Regions from separate parts of the Streptomyces sp. NPDC051555 genome, predicted to be linked through region 2. Evidence: riboswitches for the same ligand, from Rfam matches in the RefSeq annotation. Region 2 holds a riboswitch; the other holds the start of a gene.
What was found. Region 2 has a riboswitch for glycine ahead of gcvT (glycine cleavage system aminomethyltransferase GcvT). Riboswitches for the same ligand answer to the same signal wherever they lie in the genome.
Positions count from the first base shown of each region.

Region 1: another riboswitch for glycine. It lies ahead of gcvP (aminomethyl-transferring glycine dehydrogenase); the one in region 2 lies ahead of gcvT (glycine cleavage system aminomethyltransferase GcvT).

Region 1 is NZ_JBITDP010000002.1:984,924-994,912, reverse strand. Features, by position in the region: gene ACIBEA_RS08390 (MerR family transcriptional regulator) at 1-448, shown strand, start outside; gene ACIBEA_RS08385 (bifunctional nuclease family protein) at 501-974, shown strand; gene ACIBEA_RS08380 (MerR family transcriptional regulator) at 1,155-1,793, shown strand; gene ACIBEA_RS08375 (DNA polymerase IV) at 1,934-3,463, shown strand; gene ACIBEA_RS08370 (PRC-barrel domain-containing protein) at 3,490-3,876, opposite strand; glycine riboswitch at 3,979-4,077, shown strand; gene gcvP (aminomethyl-transferring glycine dehydrogenase) at 4,274-7,159, shown strand; gene ACIBEA_RS08360 (DUF5999 family protein) at 7,317-7,523, opposite strand; gene ACIBEA_RS08355 (hypothetical protein) at 7,823-8,458, opposite strand; gene ACIBEA_RS08350 (glutamate-cysteine ligase family protein) at 8,954-9,989, shown strand, end outside.
Region 2 is NZ_JBITDP010000009.1:266,856-276,844, forward strand. Features, by position in the region: gene ACIBEA_RS20860 (APC family permease) at 1-35, opposite strand, end outside; gene glyA (serine hydroxymethyltransferase) at 213-1,469, opposite strand; gene gcvH (glycine cleavage system protein GcvH) at 1,485-1,868, opposite strand; gene gcvT (glycine cleavage system aminomethyltransferase GcvT) at 2,008-3,123, opposite strand; glycine riboswitch at 3,288-3,388, opposite strand; gene ACIBEA_RS20880 (AAA family ATPase) at 3,698-4,369, shown strand; gene ACIBEA_RS20885 (enhanced serine sensitivity protein SseB) at 4,460-5,194, shown strand; gene ACIBEA_RS20890 (enhanced serine sensitivity protein SseB C-terminal domain-containing protein) at 5,280-6,020, shown strand; gene ACIBEA_RS20895 (ABC transporter permease) at 6,597-7,589, shown strand; gene ACIBEA_RS20900 (ABC transporter substrate-binding protein) at 7,614-9,404, shown strand; gene ACIBEA_RS20905 (ABC transporter permease) at 9,522-9,989, shown strand, end outside.

The DNA of each region.
Region 1 (9,989 bases), on a different contig from region 2:
CGCACCCGCTGACGGCGACGCCGCCGGGGCGGCGGTGGTGGCCGCGGTGCTGGGCGAGATCAGCCGGAGCCGGCCCACCGTGGCCCGCGTCGGCCGGGCCGAGCTGCTGGCCGCCGCCGAGGTGGACGAGGTACAGCTGGTCGAGTGGGAGTCCTACGGGCTCCTGGCGGAGGCACCGGAGGGCGGATTCGACGCCGGGGCCGTCACCGTGGCCCGGCTGGTGGCGGAACTGGGTCGCTTCGGCCTGGAGCCGCGCCATCTGCGCGCGATGAAGGCCGCGGCGGACCGGGAGGCCGGGCTGGTGGAACAGGTGGTCGCACCGCTGCGGCGGCACCGCAATCCCCAGACCAGGGCCCATGCCGAGGCCACCCTGAAAGAGCTCGCGGGCATCTCCGTACGGCTCCACGAGGCGCTCGTACAGACCGCTCTCGGGGTCCGACTGCACTGACTCGCGGGGCCCCGACTACCCAAACCGGCCGGGCAGGTCCTAGGGTTGCTGTGTGAACGAGCTCGACGTTGTGGGTGTCCGGGTTGAAATGCCCTCCAACCAACCGATCGTGCTCCTGCGTGAAGTGGGAGGCGATCGGTACCTCCCCATCTGGATCGGTCCTGGGGAGGCTACTGCCATTGCCTTCGCCCAGCAGGGGATGGCCCCTGCCCGGCCGCTGACGCACGACCTGTTCAAGGACGTGCTGGAGGCGATCGGCGAGGAACTCACCGAGGTCCGGATCACGGATCTGCGGGAGGGCGTCTTCTACGCGGAGCTCGTCTTCGCCAGCGGGGTCGAGGTGAGCGCGAGGCCGTCCGACGCCATAGCGCTGGCCCTGCGCACCGGGACGCCGATCTACGGGAGCGACGGGGTGCTGGACGATGCCGGAATTGCGATTCCGGACGAGCAGGAGGACGAGGTGGAGAAGTTCCGCGAGTTCCTCGACCAGATCTCGCCGGAGGACTTCGGCAGCAGCAATCAGTGAGGTGTCGGCCGAGTCGTCCTCAAGGGAAAGTCAGCCCATTCGAGTAGCCTTTCCCCGCTAAGGGATACGGGAAACCACTCTCAGGGTGATTATCACTCGGCGTGCCGAGTGTGGCGATCGTTGACGCACCCCGGGTGACTGCCTACCTTCAAGGTGGCAGGTCAAGGACGGAGGGTCGGCGTGAGGATCACGGGCGACGGTACGACCGGGGGCATCCCCGCACGGAGTGAGGGCGGACCGTACGCGCTGCACGGCGGGGCGGTGGGTGCCGCGCGCCGTCAGCCGGAATCCGTGCCGCCCGGCCCGGAGGACGGCGAGCAGGCCGCCGGGGAGATCGGCTACCGCGGGCCCACGGCCTGCGCCGCCGCGGGCATCACCTACCGGCAGCTCGACTACTGGGCGCGGACCGGGCTCGTCGAGCCCAGCGTGCGCGCGGCCGGCGGATCCGGTACCCAGCGGCTCTACAGCTTCCGGGACGTGGTCGTCCTCAAGATCGTCAAACGCTTCCTGGACACCGGGGTGGCGCTGCAGAACATCCGCACCACCGTCCAGCACCTGCGCGACCGGGGCTTTCGCGACCTGGAGCGGATGACGCTCATGAGCGACGGCGCGACCGTCTACGAGTGCACCTCACCGGACGAGGTCGTGGGCCTGCTCCAGGGCGGGCAGGGGATCTTCGGGATCGCCGTCGGAGTGGTGTGGCGGGACGTCGAGAAGGCGCTGTCGCAGCTGCACGGGGAACGCGTGGAGACGGGCGAGACGCTGGTCGGGCACAACCCGGCCGACGAGCTGGCCGCGCGCCGCAACCGGGCGGGCTGAGGCCCTCGGGTCGGCGGGGCCGCGGTCGGCCCCGTCCGGACCCCTTTCGGACCGCCCCCGGGGCGCGCCGGACGCTCCTCGCGGGGCGCGCCGGACGTGCGTCGGGGGCGTTGTCAGTGGCGTAGGGCAGCATCGGTGGCGTGAGAGCCGCGCCGACCATCCTGCATCTGGACATGGACGCCTTCTACGCCTCCGTGGAGCAGGCGGCGAAGCCGAGCCTGCGCGGGAAGGCCGTGATCGTCGGTGGGCTCGGCCCGCGCGGGGTGGTCGCGACGGCCTCGTACGAGGCGCGGCGCTTCGGGGTGCATTCGGCGATGCCCACCGCCCAGGCCCGGCGGCTCTGCCCGAACGGGGCCTATCTGATCCCGCGCTTCACCCTGTACCGGGCGGTCAGCGACCTCGTGATGGCGCGGCTGCGCGAGCTGTCGCCGCTGGTGGAGCCGCTCAGCCTGGACGAGGCCTTCGTGGACCTGGAGGCGGGCGGCGCGGCCTTCGACTCGGCCGGGGCCCGGGTCACGGCCGAGCGGCTGCGGGCGGACATCCGGGCGGCGACGGGGCTCAGCGCCTCGGTGGGGCTGGCCGGGTCCAAGATGCTGGCCAAGGTGGCCTCGGAGGGCGCCAAGCCGGACGGGCTGTTGCTGATCGAGCCGGGGACCGAGCGGGAACTGCTGGCGCCCATGTCGGTGCGGACCCTGCCCGGGGTGGGGCCGGCCACCGGGGAGCACCTGCGGCGGGCCGGGATCACCACGGTGGGAGAGCTGGCCGACGCCGGCGAGGACGAACTGGTCCGGATGACCGGGCGGGCGCACGGGGTGGCGCTGTACCGGATGGCGCTGGGGTTGGACGACCGGCCCGTGGTCGCGGAACGGGACGCGAAGTCCGTCTCGGTCGAGGACACCTTCGACGTGGACCTGCACGACCGGGTCCGGATCCGCGGCGAGGTGCAGCGGCTCGCGGAGCGGTGCGTGGGGCGGCTGCGCGCGTCGGGGCACTCGGGGCGGACGATCGTGCTCAAGGTGCGCCGCTACGACTTCTCCACGCTGACCCGGTCGGAGACCCTGCGGGGGCCGACGGACGATCCGGCGGTGGTCCGGGAGGCGGCGGCGCGGTTGCTGGAGGGGATCGACACGACGGGCGGGGTGCGGCTGCTGGGCGTGGGGGTGTCGGGATTGGCCGACTACACGCAGGAGGACCTGTTCGCCCAGGCGGAGGCCGAGGCGGAGGCCCGGGCAGCGGCCCGGGCGGAGGCGGAGGCGGTGGCCGGGGAGCGGGATTCCGGTGGGCCGGATTCCGCCGCGGGGGCGCGGGTGCAGGGAGCGGACAAGGGCGACGGAGCCGACGGGGGCGCGGGGGCGCCCGTACGCGCGCAGGCGGCGGCCGGGACCGGGGCCGCGGACGCGCCCGTGGGGGAGCCCCCGCAGGAACGGAGGTGGCCGGCGGGGACCGATGTGCGCCACGGGGAGTACGGGCCCGGCTGGGTGCAGGGCAGCGGGGTGGGGAGGGTGACTGTCCGTTTCGAGCGGCCGGGATCGCCGCCGGGCCGGGTGCGCACCTTCCGGGTGGACGACCCCGACCTGGAACCGTCCGATCCGCTGCCCCTGGTCGGGGAGCCGGACGGCGAACATGCCGAACCTGACGGGGGACATGCCAAAGAAGGAACCGCCGGATGACGGACCTGCGGGCGGGTGACCCCGGCCTAGGCCTCGCCGCCGGCGAGGCGGCCGAAGTCGCGGTCGCCGTGGTGGAAGTCACTCGGCAGGGTCACGTCCAGGCCGTAGTGGTGGTAGAGCTGGAGCTCCTGTTCGGGGGAGAGGTGGCGGCCCACCCCGAAATCGGGGGCGTCCTTGATCAGGGCGCGTTCGAAGGGAACCCGCAGGGTGTCGCCCACCACCTCGCTCGGTTCCAGCGGGACGAAGGCGTCCCGGCTGAAGAGTCCGGTCCGTACGGCGGCCCATTCCGGGACGCCCGTGGCATCGTCGAGGTAGACCTCGTCGACGGTGCCGATCTTGGTTCCATTGCGGTCGAACGCCTTGCGGCCGATCAGGCTGCGCGGATCGATGTCGGTCTGCACGGTCGCCTCCATTTGGTCGCAACTCCTCCGTAATGACTACAAAAGTGCATTTCCGGGGAGGGGGCCACTCGAGGGAGTGCCCAGATCCTCGCTGGTAGGCTGGGGAACGGCTGCTGACCCTGTGCGGGAGAGTCCTCCGATCGAGTTCGTCGGAGGCGCCGAAGGAGCAACTCCTCCCCGGAATCTCTCAGGCAGACGTACCGCACGGACGAGGCCACTCTGGAAAGCAGGACGGGCGACGGATCGCAGTTCCGGTGCCCTTCCTCACCGACGGTGAAAGCCGGACCTCCACGGGCGATCCCCAGGAGGCCCGGTGAAGCTCTCAGGTTGAGATGACAGAGGGGGAGGCCGTCCGGGTGCCCGCGCCGTGGTACCCCTCGCAGGTCGTACGACCAGGAGGCCTCCGTACATGACCGCCAACCGCATTCCGCTCTCCCAGCTGGAGCGAGGCATCCCCTTCGAGCAGCGCCACATCGGCCCGGATGCCGAGGCGCAGGCGAAGATGCTGGCCCAGGTGGGCTACGGCTCCCTGGACGATCTGACCGCCGCCGCGGTGCCGGACGTCATCAAGAGCGCCGAGGCGCTGAACCTGCCGGGTGCCCGCACCGAGGCCGAGGTGCTCGCCGAGCTGCGTTCGCTGGCCGACCGCAACCAGGTCCTGACCCCGATGATCGGCCTCGGTTACTACGGCACCTTCACGCCGCCGGTGATCCTGCGCAACGTCATGGAGAACCCGGCCTGGTACACGGCGTACACGCCGTACCAGCCCGAGATCTCGCAGGGGCGCCTCGAAGCGCTGCTGAACTTCCAGACGGTCGTCGCCGACCTGACCGGGCTGCCGACCTCCGGCGCCTCCCTGCTCGACGAGGGCACCGCCGCCGCCGAGGCCATGCAGCTCGCCCGCCGCGTGGGCAAGGTCAAGGGCGGGGTCTTCCTCATCGACGCGGACACGCTGCCGCAGACCATCGCGGTCATCGAGACGCGCGCCGAGCCCACCGGGGTCGAGGTCGTGGTCGCGGACCTGTCCGAGGGCATCCCGGCCGAGATCGCCGAGCGCGGCGTCTTCGGCGTGCTCCTCCAGTACCCGGGCGCCTCCGGTGCGGTCCGCGAGATCAAGCCGGTCATCGACCAGGCGCACGACCTCGGCGCGATCGTCGCCGTCGCCGCCGACCTGCTCGCCCTGACCCTGCTCACCTCCCCGGGTGCGCTCGGCGCGGACATCGCCATCGGCACCACCCAGCGCTTCGGCGTCCCGATGGGCTTCGGCGGTCCGCACGCCGGTTACATGGCCGTCCAGGAGAAGCACGCCCGCTCGCTGCCCGGCCGCCTGGTGGGCGTCTCCGTCGACGCCGACGGCAACAAGGCCTACCGCCTGGCCCTGCAGACCCGCGAGCAGCACATCCGCCGCGAGAAGGCCACCAGCAACATCTGTACCGCGCAGGTGCTGCTCGCCGTCATGGCCGCCATGTACGCCGTCTACCACGGCCCCGACGGCCTGCGGACGATCGCCCGCCGCACCCACCGCTACGCCACCCTGCTCGCCGCGGGCCTGACCGCCGGCGGCGTGGAGCTGGTGCACGGCTCGTACTTCGACACGGTCACCGCGCGGGTGCCCGGCAAGGCCGACGGGGTCGTGGCCGCCGCCCGCGAGGCCGGGGTCAACCTCTACCGGGTCGACGCCGACCACGTCTCCGTCTCCTGTGACGAGACCACCCTGCGCGCCGACATCGACGCCGTGTGGGCCGCCTTCGGCGTCACCGCGGACATCGAGGCGCTGGACGAGGTCACCGCCGACACGCTGCCCGAGGGGCTGCTGCGCTCGGACGCCTATCTGAGCCACCCGGTCTTCCACCAGCACCGCTCCGAGACCGCGATGCTGCGCTACCTGCGCAAGCTGTCGGACAAGGACTACGCGCTGGACCGCGGCATGATCCCGCTGGGCTCCTGCACGATGAAGCTCAACGCGACCACCGAGATGGAGTCGGTGACCTGGCCCGAATTCGGCCAGCTGCACCCCTTCGCCCCGGTCGAGCAGGCCGCGGGTTACCTCACGCTCATCACCGAGCTGGAGGAACGTCTCTGCGAGGTCACCGGTTACGACAAGGTGTCCATCCAGCCCAACGCCGGATCGCAGGGCGAGCTGGCCGGTCTGCTCGCGGTACGGGCGTACCACCGGGCGAACGGCAACGAGCAGCGCACCATCTGCCTGATCCCGTCCTCCGCGCACGGCACCAACGCCGCCAGCGCCGTGATGGCCGGCATGAAGGTCGTCGTCGTCAAGACGGCGGACGACGGCGAGGTCGACGCCGCCGACCTGCGCGCCAAGATCGAGCAGTACCGCGACGAGCTCGCCGTGCTGATGATCACCTACCCGTCCACGCACGGCGTGTTCGAGGAGCACGTCGCCGACATCTGCGCGCAGGTGCACGACGCGGGCGGCCAGGTCTACGTGGACGGCGCCAACCTCAACGCCCTGGTGGGCCTCGCCAAGCCGGGTCACTTCGGCGGCGACGTCTCGCACCTGAACCTGCACAAGACCTTCTGCATCCCGCACGGCGGCGGCGGCCCGGGCGTCGGCCCGGTCGGTGTCCGGGCGCACCTGGCCCCGTACCTGCCCAACCACCCGCTGCAGCCGACCGCCGGTCCCGCGACGGGCGTCGGTCCGATCTCGGCCGCGCCGTGGGGTTCGGCGGGCATCCTGCCGATCTCGTGGTCGTACGTGCGCCTGATGGGCGGCGAGGGCCTCAAGCGCGCCACCCAGGTGGCGGTGCTCGGCGCCAACTACATCGCCAAGCGCCTGGAGCCGCACTTCCCGGTGCTCTACACCGGTCCGGGCAACCTCGTCGCGCACGAGTGCATCATCGACCTGCGCCCGCTGTCGAAGGCGACGGGCGTCAGCGTGGACGACATCGCCAAGCGACTGATCGACTACGGCTTCCACGCGCCGACGATGTCCTTCCCGGTGGCCGGCACCCTGATGATCGAGCCGACGGAGTCCGAGGACCTCGCCGAGATCGACCGCTTCTGCGACGCGATGATCGCCATTCGCGCGGAGATCGAGAAGGTCGCGGCGGGCGAGTGGCCGCTGGAGGACAACCCGCTGGCCAACGCCCCGCACACGGCCGCGGCGCTGGGCGGCGAGTGGAACCACCCGTACACCCGTGACGAGGCCGTCTTCCCGGGCGGGCTGATCGCCGCCGAGAAGTACTGGCCGCCGGTCCGCCGGATCGACGGCGCGTTCGGCGACCGGAACCTGGTCTGTTCCTGCCCGCCGCTGGACGAGTACGACAACTGATGGTCGCGCTTGCCCATCGTTGAGAAGTGAAAGGGGCCGGTCCGGGAGTATGCCTCCCGGGCCGGCCCCTTTCGCGTGCCTCGTGCGCGTTTCTTCGTAAGGGTGCTGCGTACGCGTGCCTGGTGCGCGTGCTTCGTGCGCGTTCCTCGGGCGGTCGCTACGCCGCCTTCATCACCTGCGCCGCCGCGAGCGGGCGGTGCGGAGCGATGATCCGGCCGTCCGGCAGCAGCTCACCGGTGTCCTCGAAGAGCAGGACGCCGTTGCACAGCAGGCTCCAGCCCTGTTCCGGGTGGTTGGCCACGGGATGCGCGGCCTCCCGGTCGGCGGAGTCGGCGCTAGGGCAGGCAGGCTGGTGCTGGCACATGGATACGTTCTTTCGCTGCGGTGTGGTCTGTGTGCTGCGGCTCGATGCGTCGTTCATGGCCGCCCCCCGTATCAATCTCGGTGTGGTCAGGGTCCAGTGTTGCCCTACGGACTGGCGTCCGCAGGGATTTCCGGTAGCTGTCCTCATAGATTGATGACGCATCACCCGTGCGGGCGGTTCAGCTCAACTCCCCTGTCATTTCGGATGGTTCGGCACTGGCCCGAGCGGGCTAGGCCGAATGGGCACAGTGGGCCACGCGGCCGCCGGAGTCGGGTCGGATCAGGCCGCGGCGGCCCGGATCAGGCGGCCGGAGCCGCCAGCGAGGGCGGCACCGGCGGGCCCTGCGGGCTCGGCGGGCTCTGCGGGGTGAGGCGGTGGGTCAGCACCGGCAGCAACTCCGACACGGGGTGCGGGCGGTAGGCGGCGATGCCCGGCGGGGCGGGCGCCAACGGCACCAGCAGGTCGGCGGCGGCGGGCAGGCCGGCCGAAGCGGCGGCGCCGACCCCCTCGTGCAGCCACAGGGTGAGCATGTACAGCTCCGGTACGGACAGCAGCCGGGGCTGGTAGTTCTTGCCGAGGGACTCCGCCTGGCGCAGGGCGCGTTCGGTGGCGGCGACGTAGGGCCCCTCGAAGAAGTGGGAGAAGGCCCAGCCGTCCGCCGTCAGCCGGGTGTCCGCCGCGGCCACGAAGCGGTCGCCGCTGCGGATCAGGAACCTCCAACCCGTGAGCCGGGTGCGGGGCGGCCGGCCCGCCGTCGAGGGCAGGAACTGGAGCCGGTCCAGTACGTGCACGGGCAGGGGGAGTTCGGCGGTCAGCGGTCCTTGGAGGGAGCGCAGCGCCGGCGTGAGCGCCTCGTGGACCGCGGTGGGGGAACCGAGTGCCGCGAGGACGCTGCGCAGGGCGGGCGCGGGGGCCGGAGGGACATGCAGCGGCATGGTGGGTCGCCTCTCACTTGGGAGACCTGGGAGAACGGGGGCAGGTGCGGACGGCGCTGTCGCATTCTGGGGCCAGAGGGGGGCCGAGGGGCAATGGCCGCGCGCCAACTCTCTGCCTCGTTTGCGGAGTTTATACGACATGTGTTCACGCAGTGTTTCGGCTAGCTGTCCCGCCCATTGCCGACAAGGCGCATACCGGTCCTGCTGCGGAGGATTCGTAGCTGCACGAGCGCGGACATCTCACGCTGACCTCGGAGGTTACCCGAAGGGTGCTCGGCTGGAAAGCGCCGGTATTGCGTACACGGAAAAGTCGACGGGGGCATTGCAGGATGCCCCTTGCCAGATGAATGTGCCGTAGCGCCTGTCGGCCAAACCGGCGCGCGCTGTCCGCCAGTCGTGCCCCCGCCGCGTTATCGATCACTCGGCCGGGGCATCATCGACCGTAACGTGCGCCCGGACGGACCGGGCCGGGCCCACTCGTGGAGGGACGCTTCGATGGGGGAGAAGGTCGTGGCAGGCGGATTCGACCTGTCCGATCGGCAACGGTATCGGAGGAAGCTTCACGAGTGCCTGGAGGGACTGGAGCGGCTTCTGGCGGAGAAGAGGTTCGATCGCCCCAAGAACATGATGGGGCTGGAGATCGAGTTGAATCTCGCGGGTTCCGACGGATTGCCGAGAATGGTGAATGCCCAGGTACTGGAGCGCATTGCGAGCCCCGATTTCCAGACCGAACTCGGAATGTTCAACCTGGAGGTCAACATACTTCCGCACCGGCTCGACGGCCGGGTATTCGACCAGCTCGCGGAAGAGCTCAGCGCGAGTCTCGCATATGCCAATCGGCAGGCCGCGGAGATAGACGCCGGGGTGGTGATGATCGGCATCCTGCCGACGATCTCCCGCGGCGACCTCGTCTCCGCGAACCTCTCGGCGGTGGACCGCTACTCGCTGCTGAACGAGCAGATCCTGCTGATGCGGGGGGAGGACTTCGTCCTGGACATCGACGGGGTGGAGCGGCTGACCTGGACCTCGGGGTCGATCGTCCCGGAGGCGGCCTGTACCTCGGTCCAGTTGCACCTCCAGGTCACCCCCGCCCGGTTCGCGGACGTGTGGAACGCGGCGCAGGCGGTGGCGGCGGTACAGATAGCCGTGGGCGCCAACTCCCCCTTCCTCTTCGGGCGCGAGCTGTGGCGGGAGTCGCGGCCCCCGCTCTTCCAGCAGGCCACCGACACCCGGCCGCCCGAGCTCCAGGCCCAGGGAGTGCGGCCGCGGACCTGGTTCGGCGAGCGCTGGGTGGACTCGGCGTACGAACTCTTCGCGGAGAACGTCCGCTACTTCCCGGCGCTGCTGCCGATCTGCGACGAGGAGGAGCCGCTGCGGGTGCTCGGCGAGGGCGGGGTGCCCAGCCTCCAGGAACTCGTCCTGCACAACGGCACCGTCTACCGCTGGAACCGGCCCGTGTACGGGGTCGCCGACGGGGTGCCGCACCTGCGGGTGGAGAACCGGGTGCTGCCGGCCGGGCCCACCGTCACCG
Region 2 (9,989 bases):
CTGAGTCCCTTCCTGTTCGCTGCGCTCATGTCCATGAGATGGGGTGTCCGTCCTGACGGGGGATGCCTGGCTGGCTGCTGCCGCGCCTTTACATGAAGCCTATTTGCCGTAATTTGGCTATTTCATAGGCAGAAAGGCACGCCCGTCTGGGACCTTGGTCGCCAAAGAGGGCCCGGGCCTGTGGAAAACAGGGCCGGACCCTCCGGGCGTGGCTAGAGCGACGGGTACAGCGGGAACTTCGCGGCGAGCGCGGAGACGCGCGCCTTGAGGTCCTCGGCGTCGAACTCGGGCTTCAGCGCGGCGGCGATGACCTCGGCCACCTCGGTGAAGTCCTCGGCGCCGAAACCGCGGGTGGCCAGGGCCGGGGTGCCGATCCGCAGGCCCGAGGTGACCATCGGCGGCCGCGGGTCGTTCGGGACGGCGTTCCGGTTGACCGTGATGCCGATCTCGTGGAGCCGGTCCTCGGCCTGCTGGCCGTCCAGCTCGGAGTCGCGCAGGTCGACCAGGACCAGGTGGACGTCCGTACCGCCGGAGAGCACCGAGACGCCGACCTTGGTGACGTCCTCCTGCACCAGGCGCTCGGCGATGATCTTCGCGCCCTCCAGGGTGCGCTCCTGGCGCTCCTTGAACTCGGGCGAGGCCGCGACGAGGAAGGAGACCGCCTTGGCCGCGATCACGTGCTCCAGCGGGCCGCCCTGCTGACCCGGGAAGACCGCGGAGTTGATCTTCTTGGCCAGCTCCTGCGTGGACAGGATCACGCCACCGCGCGGACCGCCGAGGGTCTTGTGCGTGGTGGTGGTGACGACGTGGGCGTGCGGCACCGGGTTGGGGTGCAGGCCCGCGGCGACCAGACCGGCGAAGTGCGCCATGTCGACCATCAGGTACGCGCCGACCTCGTCCGCGATGCGGCGGAAGGCGGCGAAGTCCAGCTGGCGCGGGTAGGCGGACCAGCCCGCGACGATCATCTGCGGCTTGGACTCCTTGGCGAGGCGCTCGACCTCGGCCATGTCCACCCGGCCGGTCTCGTCGACGTGGTACGGGACCACGTTGTAGAGCTTGCCGGAGAAGTTGATCTTCATGCCGTGGGTCAGGTGACCGCCGTGGGCCAGGTTCAGGCCCATGATCGTGTCGCCCGGCTTCAGCAGCGCGAACATCGCGGCCGCGTTGGCCTGCGCACCGGAGTGCGGCTGCACGTTCGCGGCCTCGGCGCCGAAGAGCGCCTTGATGCGGTCGATCGCGATCTGCTCGACCACGTCGACGTGCTCGCAGCCGCCGTAGTAGCGGCGACCGGGGTAGCCCTCGGCGTACTTGTTGGTCAGGACCGAGCCCTGGGCCTCCATGACGGCGACCGGAGCGAAGTTCTCCGACGCGATCATTTCCAGGGTCGACTGCTGGCGCACGAGTTCGGCGTCGACGGCGGCGGCGACGTCCGGGTCGAGTTCGTGCAGCGGGGTGTTGAGAACAGACATCAGGATCCCCTGGGGTCAGTTGTCGGAGTGGGTGAGCTCGGCGTACTGCTCCGCGCTGAGCAGGTCTTCCGGCTCGCCCGCGAGGCGCACCTTGAACAGCCAGCCACCCTCGAACGGAGCGGTGTTGACCAGCGCCGGGTCGTCCACGACGTCCTGGTTGGCCTCGACGACCTCGCCCGTGACGGGGGAGTACAGGTCGCTGACGGACTTGGTCGACTCCAGCTCGCCACAGGTCTCGCCCGCGGTCACCTGGTCGCCCACGGCGGGCAGCTGTGCGTAGACGACGTCACCGAGCGCGTTGGCCGCGAACTCCGTGATGCCGACCGTCGCGACGCCGTCCACGGCGTCCGACAGCCACTCGTGCTCCTTGCTGTAACGCAGCTGCTGGGGGTTGCTCATGACCTGATTCTCCTGGATGCGGGGGAGTGCTGATGAACAGGGGTGTGACGAGGCACGACGCCCGGCGCGAGGTGCGCCGTGACGTCCGCCGTGGTGTCCGTCGTGGTGCGCGGAGCGGGCTTCCCGATGGGGGGAAGCGTCACTTCTGACGCTTGTAGAACGGCAGGGCCACGACCTCGTACGGCTCATGCGTACCGCGAATGTCCACGCCGACGCCGGAGGTGCCCGGTGCGGCGTGCGACGCGTCGACGTACGCCATCGCGATCGGCTTGCCCAGCGTCGGGGACGGGGCGCCCGAGGTGACCTCGCCGATGACCTGGCCGTCGGCCACGACCGGGAACCCGGCGCGCGGGACCCGGCGGCCCTCGGCGATCAGGCCGACGAGCTTGCGCGGGGCCGCGGAGGCGGCGCGCTCGGCGGCGGCCTCCAGGGCGGCGCGGCCGACGAAGTCGCCCTCCTTCTCGAACTTCACGACCCGGCCCAGGCCCGCGTCGAACGGGGTCAGCGCGGTCGTCAGCTCGTGCCCGTACAGCGGCATGCCCGCCTCCAGGCGCAGCGTGTCGCGGCAGGACAGGCCGCAGGGGATCAGGCCGACGCCCTCGCCCGCCTCGGTCAGCGCCTGCCACAGCTCCACGGCGTGCTCGGGGGAGACGAACAGCTCGAAGCCGTCCTCGCCGGTGTAGCCGGTGCGCGCGATCAGCGCGGGCACCCCGGCGACCGTTCCGGGCAGACCGGCGTAGTACTTCAGCCCGTCGAGGTCGGCGTCGGTGAGCGACTTCAGGATGTCGGGGGACTCCGGCCCCTGGATCGCGAGCAGGGCGTACGCGTCGCGGTCGTCGCGGACCTTGGCGTCGAAGCCGGCGGCGCGCTCGGTGATCGCGTCCAGGACGACCTGGGCGTTGGAGGCGTTGGCGACGACCATGAACTCCGTCTCGCCGAGGCGGTAGACGATCAGGTCGTCGAGGATGCCGCCGTCCTCGCGACAGATGTGCGTGTAGCGGGCGCGGCCGACTCCGACGGTGGAGATGTTGCCGACCAGGGCGAAGTCGAGGACCTTGACGGCCTCGGGGCCGGTCAGCGTGATCTCGCCCATGTGGGAGAGGTCGAAGAGGCCGGCCCGGGTGCGCACGGCGTTGTGCTCGTCGCGCTCGCTGCCGTAGCGCAGCGGCATGTCCCAGCCCGCGAAGTCGGTCATCGTCGCACCGAGGGAACGGTGCAGCGCGTCAAGGGCGGTCAGGCGGGGGGCAGTGCTCATGGGTGTGGCTCCCAGGTCCCGGGGCGTCGACAGGGCATGACATGACGAGGATGATCCTCCCCATCTGTCATCGGAACCTGAGAGGTTCGCCGAGAGTTCCTCGACTTGCACCTTGGGTGGAGCGCACCGGCCAGAAGGCGGTACGGCTCGCTTTTCAGATCTGCCTCATCCACGCGGTACGGGGCCTGAGAGATTCAAGGGAGGGTCTTGCTCCTTCGGCGCCCGGGGTGCGGAGCAACTCCCGGGACTCTCCCGCGCGGATTCAAGCGGCCTTTATGCAGTTGGGTCCAGATGGCGCACATCATTGCACGGCCCGGCCGCGCATGGGGGTGCGGGTCCCGGATGTGACCCGCGCCCCGGCCCGTCCTCCCGCGCCGGCTCCCGATCCGGCGCGATGACCCGACCGGAACCATGTCCGCCGCATTACCGTCTCTTTACACTCAGGGGGCAAGGGTCCTGGTGACCCGATCCGGGGGAGGCGATCACTGTGCGCAGATTCGGCGCGGCAGCGGGGACGACGGCAGGAGCGGCGGCCGGGACGGTGGCGGGAGCGGGTGCGCCGGTGGGTGCGCCGGTGGGCGCCGTACCGGTCCAGCCGGGGCACCGACCACGGGGCACGGCCGCCGATGGAGCGGTCCCCGCGGCCCCCGTGGCCGCCGTGCGGGACCTGCGCGGCCGGGGGAGCGCGAGCCGCGGCCCGGCCCGCCTCGGCTTCGCCGAAGGCGACATCGTCGTCGTGTCCGGCCTGCCCGGCGGCGGCAAGAGCACCCTCATCAAGCGGGCCGTCGCGGGCGGCGGGATCGACTCCCAGGACGCCCGCGAGCGCTGGGAGCGCCGGATGCCCCGGGCGCTGCCGTACGCCGCCTACCGCCCGCTGGTGCGCGCCGCGCACTACTGGGGGCTGTGGCGCGTGCTGCGCTCGGGGGACTCCGCCGTCGTCCACGACTGCGGCACGCAGACCTGGGTACGGGCGCTGCTGGCCGGGGCCGCCCGCCGCCGCGGCCGGGCCCTGCACCTGGTGCTGCTCGACGCCACCGCCGAGGAGGCGCTGGCCGGGCAGGCGGCCCGGGGGCGCGGAGTGTCGACCTACGCCTTCGCCCGGCACCGCGGCGCGGTCACCCGGCTGCTGCGCGAGGCGGAAGCGGGCCGGCTGCCGGCGGGCTGCGCCTCCGCCGTCCTGCTCGACCGGGCGGCGGCGGCCCGGGTGACCCGGATCGGCTTCGGCTCCGGGCCCGGGACGCATTAGCCTCACCGGTGACAGGGCCCACGGGCCGCCGGTCCACGGACCGGCGCCGCGGCGGCCTTCGCGACCGTACGCACACGGGGAGACACGGGCATGCAGGGCAGTGGCTGGCCGGCCAACGAACTCGAAGCGGTCCTGGGCACGGCGATGGGCGACCCGCAGGCCGGACCGCGGATCCTGGAGACCCTGGCCCGCAGTCACGTCTGGGTACCGCTGCCCGCCGGCGGCGGCCCCGACGCGGGGAGCCTGACCCTGGCGACCATGGACATCGGCGGCGACGCCTACGCGCCCGTCTACAGCTCCGAGGCGCAGTTCCTGGCCTGCGTGGGCACGGGCATGGACTTCGTCGTCGCACCCGCCGTCGAGTTCGCCCGCGGCCTGCCCCCGCAGCTCGGCATCGCCGTGAACCCCGAGGGCGCCGTCGGCGTCCCGCTGCCGCCGCCCGCCGTGGCGCTGCTCTGCCGGACCGGCCGCAGCGAGCTGGACGGCCCGGCCACGGGCGGCCGGGTCCGGCTGTACGAGCCGGACTGGCAGGAGGACCCCGTGGACTTCCTGGCCGCCGCCGCCGAGGAGTTCCGGGCCAGCGGGGTGGTCGCCGCCGCCCACCGCTGCCTGGCCAGCGTCGAGGGCGCGGCCCCGCAGCTGTACGTCGGTGTCCGCCTGCTGGGATGGGAACCGGAGCACCGCAACGCCCCGATGGACGCCCTGGGACGGGCCCTGGGGCGGGTCCAACCGCCCTGGCAGGTGCAGTTGATCCTGCTCGACGCGGTCGAGGACCCGGTGGCGGATTGGATCCGTGAGCGCGTGCGCCCGTTCTACCTGCCGTAGTCGCGCTTAAGCTGTTCGCATTGCCCGGACGCACGCGTGGCCCGGGGGTACGCGTGGACGACGGGCGGACGAAGAGGGGTACCGGGTGAGTGCGTCAGGCACGGCCGCGGCCGGGCAGGTCGAGCACATGCTGCGCCAGGTGACACCCGGGCGCTACGACAGCTACGAGCAGCTGCTCCACGGGCTGGCCGAGGGCCGGCTGTGGATGCTGCTGTGGCAGGGGCAGTCCGGCTCGCCGGACGCCCAGTACGGGGGCATGGAGGTGGAGGGGCTCGGTTACGCGCCCTGCGTGACCTCCCCGCAGGAGCTGGCCGCGAGCGGCTGGAACCGCGGCTACGAGGTGGTGACCGGGCGCGACGTCGCCCGCGCCCTCTACCCGGACCGCTGGGGTCTGTGGCTCAATCCGCACGCCCAGGGCGGCGGCCTCGGCATTCCCTGGGCCGACCTGCGTCGGATCGCCACGGGCCTGGACCGGATGCCCGCCGGGCCGCTGCGGCTGTCCGAGCCCTCGATCGAGCTCCCGCAGTTCTACGGACTGCTCACCCAGCACGCCCACCGCACGCCCGCCGTGCGCTCGCTGCGGCGCGCCTGGGTCCAGCCGGTGCTCGGCTCGCCCTACCTCGCCGTGGGCCTCGACCTCTACGACGCCTCCGTGCCCGCGCTGGAGTCGGTGCGCGAGATGATGCGCCAGTCCGTGGGGGCCGTGCCCGAGGGCGTACCGGTGTGCACGGTCGCGCTCGCCGACGAGCACGATCCCGTCGCGATGTGGCTGCGCGCCCAGGCGCGGCCGTTCTACGACCGCGAGGGTCAGGCGCCGGCGTACTGACCACCTGCTGAGACCGCCGTATCAGGCCGCATGGAACCCGCTTCCGTGCGGCCTTTGCGTTGTCCTGATTTGCCCCGTCGCCCGTGTCCAAATAGCACACGAGAAGCGAGAGTTGACCCGGATGTCCGATTGTGTACCGAACGGACGGTCTTGCTCCGCTGAGGGGCCAGCGAAGTCCGGATAGCGGGTCACGGGTCCGCACATCACGGTTGCGCATCCATTCATCTGCGGGTCTGGCGGGTGATCGAGGGCCCCATGAAGACTCCCCACCCAAGAGCCGATCAGTCCTGCTGTTACCCGGCTCGGCATCTGCATTTCACTCTGCACTTCACCTTGCACTTCCAGCGGTTCCTGCACCTCACGCACCACGCAGCACGCGCCACCGAAGCCAACGCACTGAAGCAAACGCAGTCCCCGCAGTACGCGCAGTCCCCGCAGTTCCGTGCACTCCCGTGTGCCGCACGGTCACACCCGGGCGCACAGTCCCACGCACTCCGAGCGCCACTCCGCACCAACGCCGCCACAGCGGCGGGCATGGGCCGACCCACCCGTCGGCCGAGAGGGGTCCCCACCACGATGACGGCACCACTGCATGACACGAGCGCGGAAACGCCCGCTCCCGTGTCCGTAGCCGACGTCCCAGCCAAGGCCATCGAAGGCCGCTCACCCGGCCGCATCGCCTGGATGCGGCTCAAGCGCGACAAGGTCGCGCTCACGGGCGGCATCGTCGTGCTCCTCCTGATCCTGGTGGCGGTGTTCGCGCCGCAGATCGTGAGCCTGCTGGGCCACCCGCCCAACGAGTTCCACGAGGACCTGATCGACCCGAACCTGGGCACGCCGATCGGCTCCTACGGCGGAATGAGTTCCGACTTCCTGCTCGGCGTCGAACCCACCAACGGTCGCGACGTGTTCAGCCGGATCGTCTACGGCGCCCGCATCTCCCTGACCGTCGCCTTCCTGGCGGCCGTCGTCTCCGTGGTCATCGGCAGCCTGCTGGGCACGCTGGCGGGCTTCCTCGGCGGCTGGGTCGACGGGGTCATCAGCCGCGTCATGGACCTGCTGCTGGCCTTCCCGCAGCTGCTGTTCACCATCGCCCTGGTGTCCGTGGTCCCCAACTCCCTGTGGGGGTTCGAGGGTTCGGGTGTCCGGATGGGCGTCCTGGTCCTGGTGATCGGCTTCTTCGGCTGGCCGTACATCGGCCGGATCGTGCGCGGCCAGACGATCTCGCTGCGCGAGCGCGAGTACGTGGAGGCCGCCCGCAGCCTCGGCGCGGGCCGGGCGTACATCCTGTTCAAGGAGCTGCTGCCGAACCTGGTCGCGCCGATCCTCGTCTACTCGACGCTGATCATCCCGACCAACATCCTGACGGAAGCGGCCCTGAGCTTCCTCGGCGCGGGCGTCAAACCGCCCACCGCGTCCTGGGGAAAGATGCTCTCCGACGCCGTCCCCATCTACCAGTTCGACCCCATGTACATGGTGGTCCCCGGTGTGACGATCTTCATCACCGTCCTGGCGTTCAACCTCTTCGGGGACGGTCTGCGCGACGCGCTCGACCCCAAGGGCAACTGATCCGAGTCCTCGACTCATCCACTCATGTCATCCACTCATGGAGGTTGGACAAACGTGATCCGCAGAAAGCAGGCAATCGCGATCACCGCCGTGGTCGCAGCCCTGTCGCTGACCGCCGCGTGCGGTGGCAAGGGCGATGACGGTGCGAAGGACAAGGCCTCCACCGGAGCCGCCTTCGACGCCGCGACCAAGGGTGTCGTCAACGCGTCCGACAAGAAGGGCGGCGAGCTCAAGCTCTGGTCGCCCCAGGACGTCGACTACCTCGACCCGGCGCGCGCCTACTACGGCTTCGTCTGGAACCTGCAGCGCCTGTACATCCGCCAGCTGCTGGCCTACGACAGCAAGCCGGGCAAGGACGGCACCAAGCTGGTCCCGGACCTCGCCGAGGCCCTGCCGGTGCTCAGCAACGACGGCAAGACCTACACGCTGAAGCTCAAGGACGGCGTGAAGTTCGAGGACGGTACGCCGATCACCTCGAAGGACATCAAGTACGGCATCGAGCGCGTCTTCGCGCAGGACGTCCTCTCCGGTGGTCCGACGTACCTGATCGACCAGCTGGACCAGGGCCAGAAGTACCCCGGCCCGTACAAGGACACCGACCCGAACAAGATGGGTCTCAAGTCCGTCCAGACGCCGGACGACAAGACGATCGTCTTCAACCTGGCGAGCGCCAACTCGGACTTCAGCTACCTGCTGGCCATGCCGTCCTCCTCGCCGGTCCCGGTGGCCAAGGACGAGGGCGCCAAGTACACCAACAAGCCCGTCTCCACCGGTCCTTACAAGGTCGAGTCCTTCACCTCGGGCAAGGGCGCCACCCTGGTCCGCAACGAGAACTGGGACCCGAAGACCGACACGATCCGCAAGGCGCTGCCGGACAAGGTCTCCTTCACGGTCACCACCAACCCGGACGACATGGACCAGCGCCTGCTCAGCGGCGACATCGACCTCGCCGTCGACGGCACCGGCGTCCAGCAGGCCGCGAAGAACAAGATCCTGCAGACCCCGGACCTGAAGAAGAACGCGGACAACCCCTTCACGGGCTACATCCGCTACATGGCCTTCCCGCAGACGGTCGCGCCGTTCGACAACATCGAGTGCCGCAAGGCCGTCATCTACGCGGCCGACCCGAAGTCCCTGCAGACCGCCCGCGGCGGCCCGACCAGCGGTGACCTCGGCGCCAACATGCTGCCGCCCGGCGTCCCCGGCTCCGACAAGTCCTACGACCCGTGGGGCCTGACCGCCGGCGCCCCGCAGATCGACAAGGCCAAGGCCGCGCTCGCCGCTTGCGGCCAGCCGGGAGGCTTCAAGACCACCATCGCGGTGCGCAACAACCGCGCCCCCGAGGTCAAGACCGCCGAGTCGCTCCAGGCCGCGCTCAAGGCCGTCAACATCGACGCGACGATCGACCAGTACGACGGCAAGCTCTCCTCCTCCACGATCGGTTCGCCCGAGAACGTGAAGAAGAAGAACTACGGCATCATCGTCATGGGCTGGGGTGCCGACTTCAACAGCGGCGCCGGCTTCCTGCAGCCGCTGGTCGACGGCTCGTTCATCCTGCCGAACGGCAACAACAACTACACGATGCTGAACGACCCCGAGGTCAACGGGCTGTTCAAGAAGGCCGCCGCCGCTGCCACGCCGGAAGCGGCCGCGCCGATCTACACCGACATCAACAAGAAGGTCATGGAGAAGGCGCTCTACCTTCCCATCAACTTCGACAAGGCGCTCATCTACCACAACCCGCGGCTGACGAACGTCTACTTCAACGACTCGATGGGCCGCATCGACCTCGCCACCCTCGGCGTCGTCAAGTAACAGTCGGCACGTGCCTTCACCGCACATGCGCTAGTCCGAAGGGCAGGTGAAGGCCGTTAGGCGGTGGCTGCCGTCCCCACAAGGGGCGGCGGCCACCCGCCGGAGCGGCCGACTGCAGTGCTCGTCTACCTCATCAGGCGGCTGTTCAATGTCGTCGCCACTCTGCTGGTGGTCTCCGTGGTCACCTTTGGCATCTTCTTCGCGGTGCCGAAGATCACCGGGTCCGACCCGGCGCTCATGTACGCCGGCCGCGAGACCAACGAAACCGCCTTGGCGGGCATCCGCGTGAAGATGGGCTTCGACAAGCCCATTTCCGAGCAGTACTTGCTCTTCCTCAAGGGAGTCGTGGCCGGTCGCGACTACGACTCCGGCGTCGAGCAGACGCACTGCCCCGCCCCCTGCTTCGGCTACTCCTTCAAGAGCGAGGCCCCCGTCTGGGAGCTGATGACCAGCCGCATGCCGGTCACCCTCTCGCTCGCCTCGGGAGCCGCCGTCATCTGGGTGCTCGCGGGCGTGGCCACCGGCGTGGTCTCGGCGCTCAAACGCCGAACGGCCATCGACCGAACGGTCATGGTCGGTGCGCTC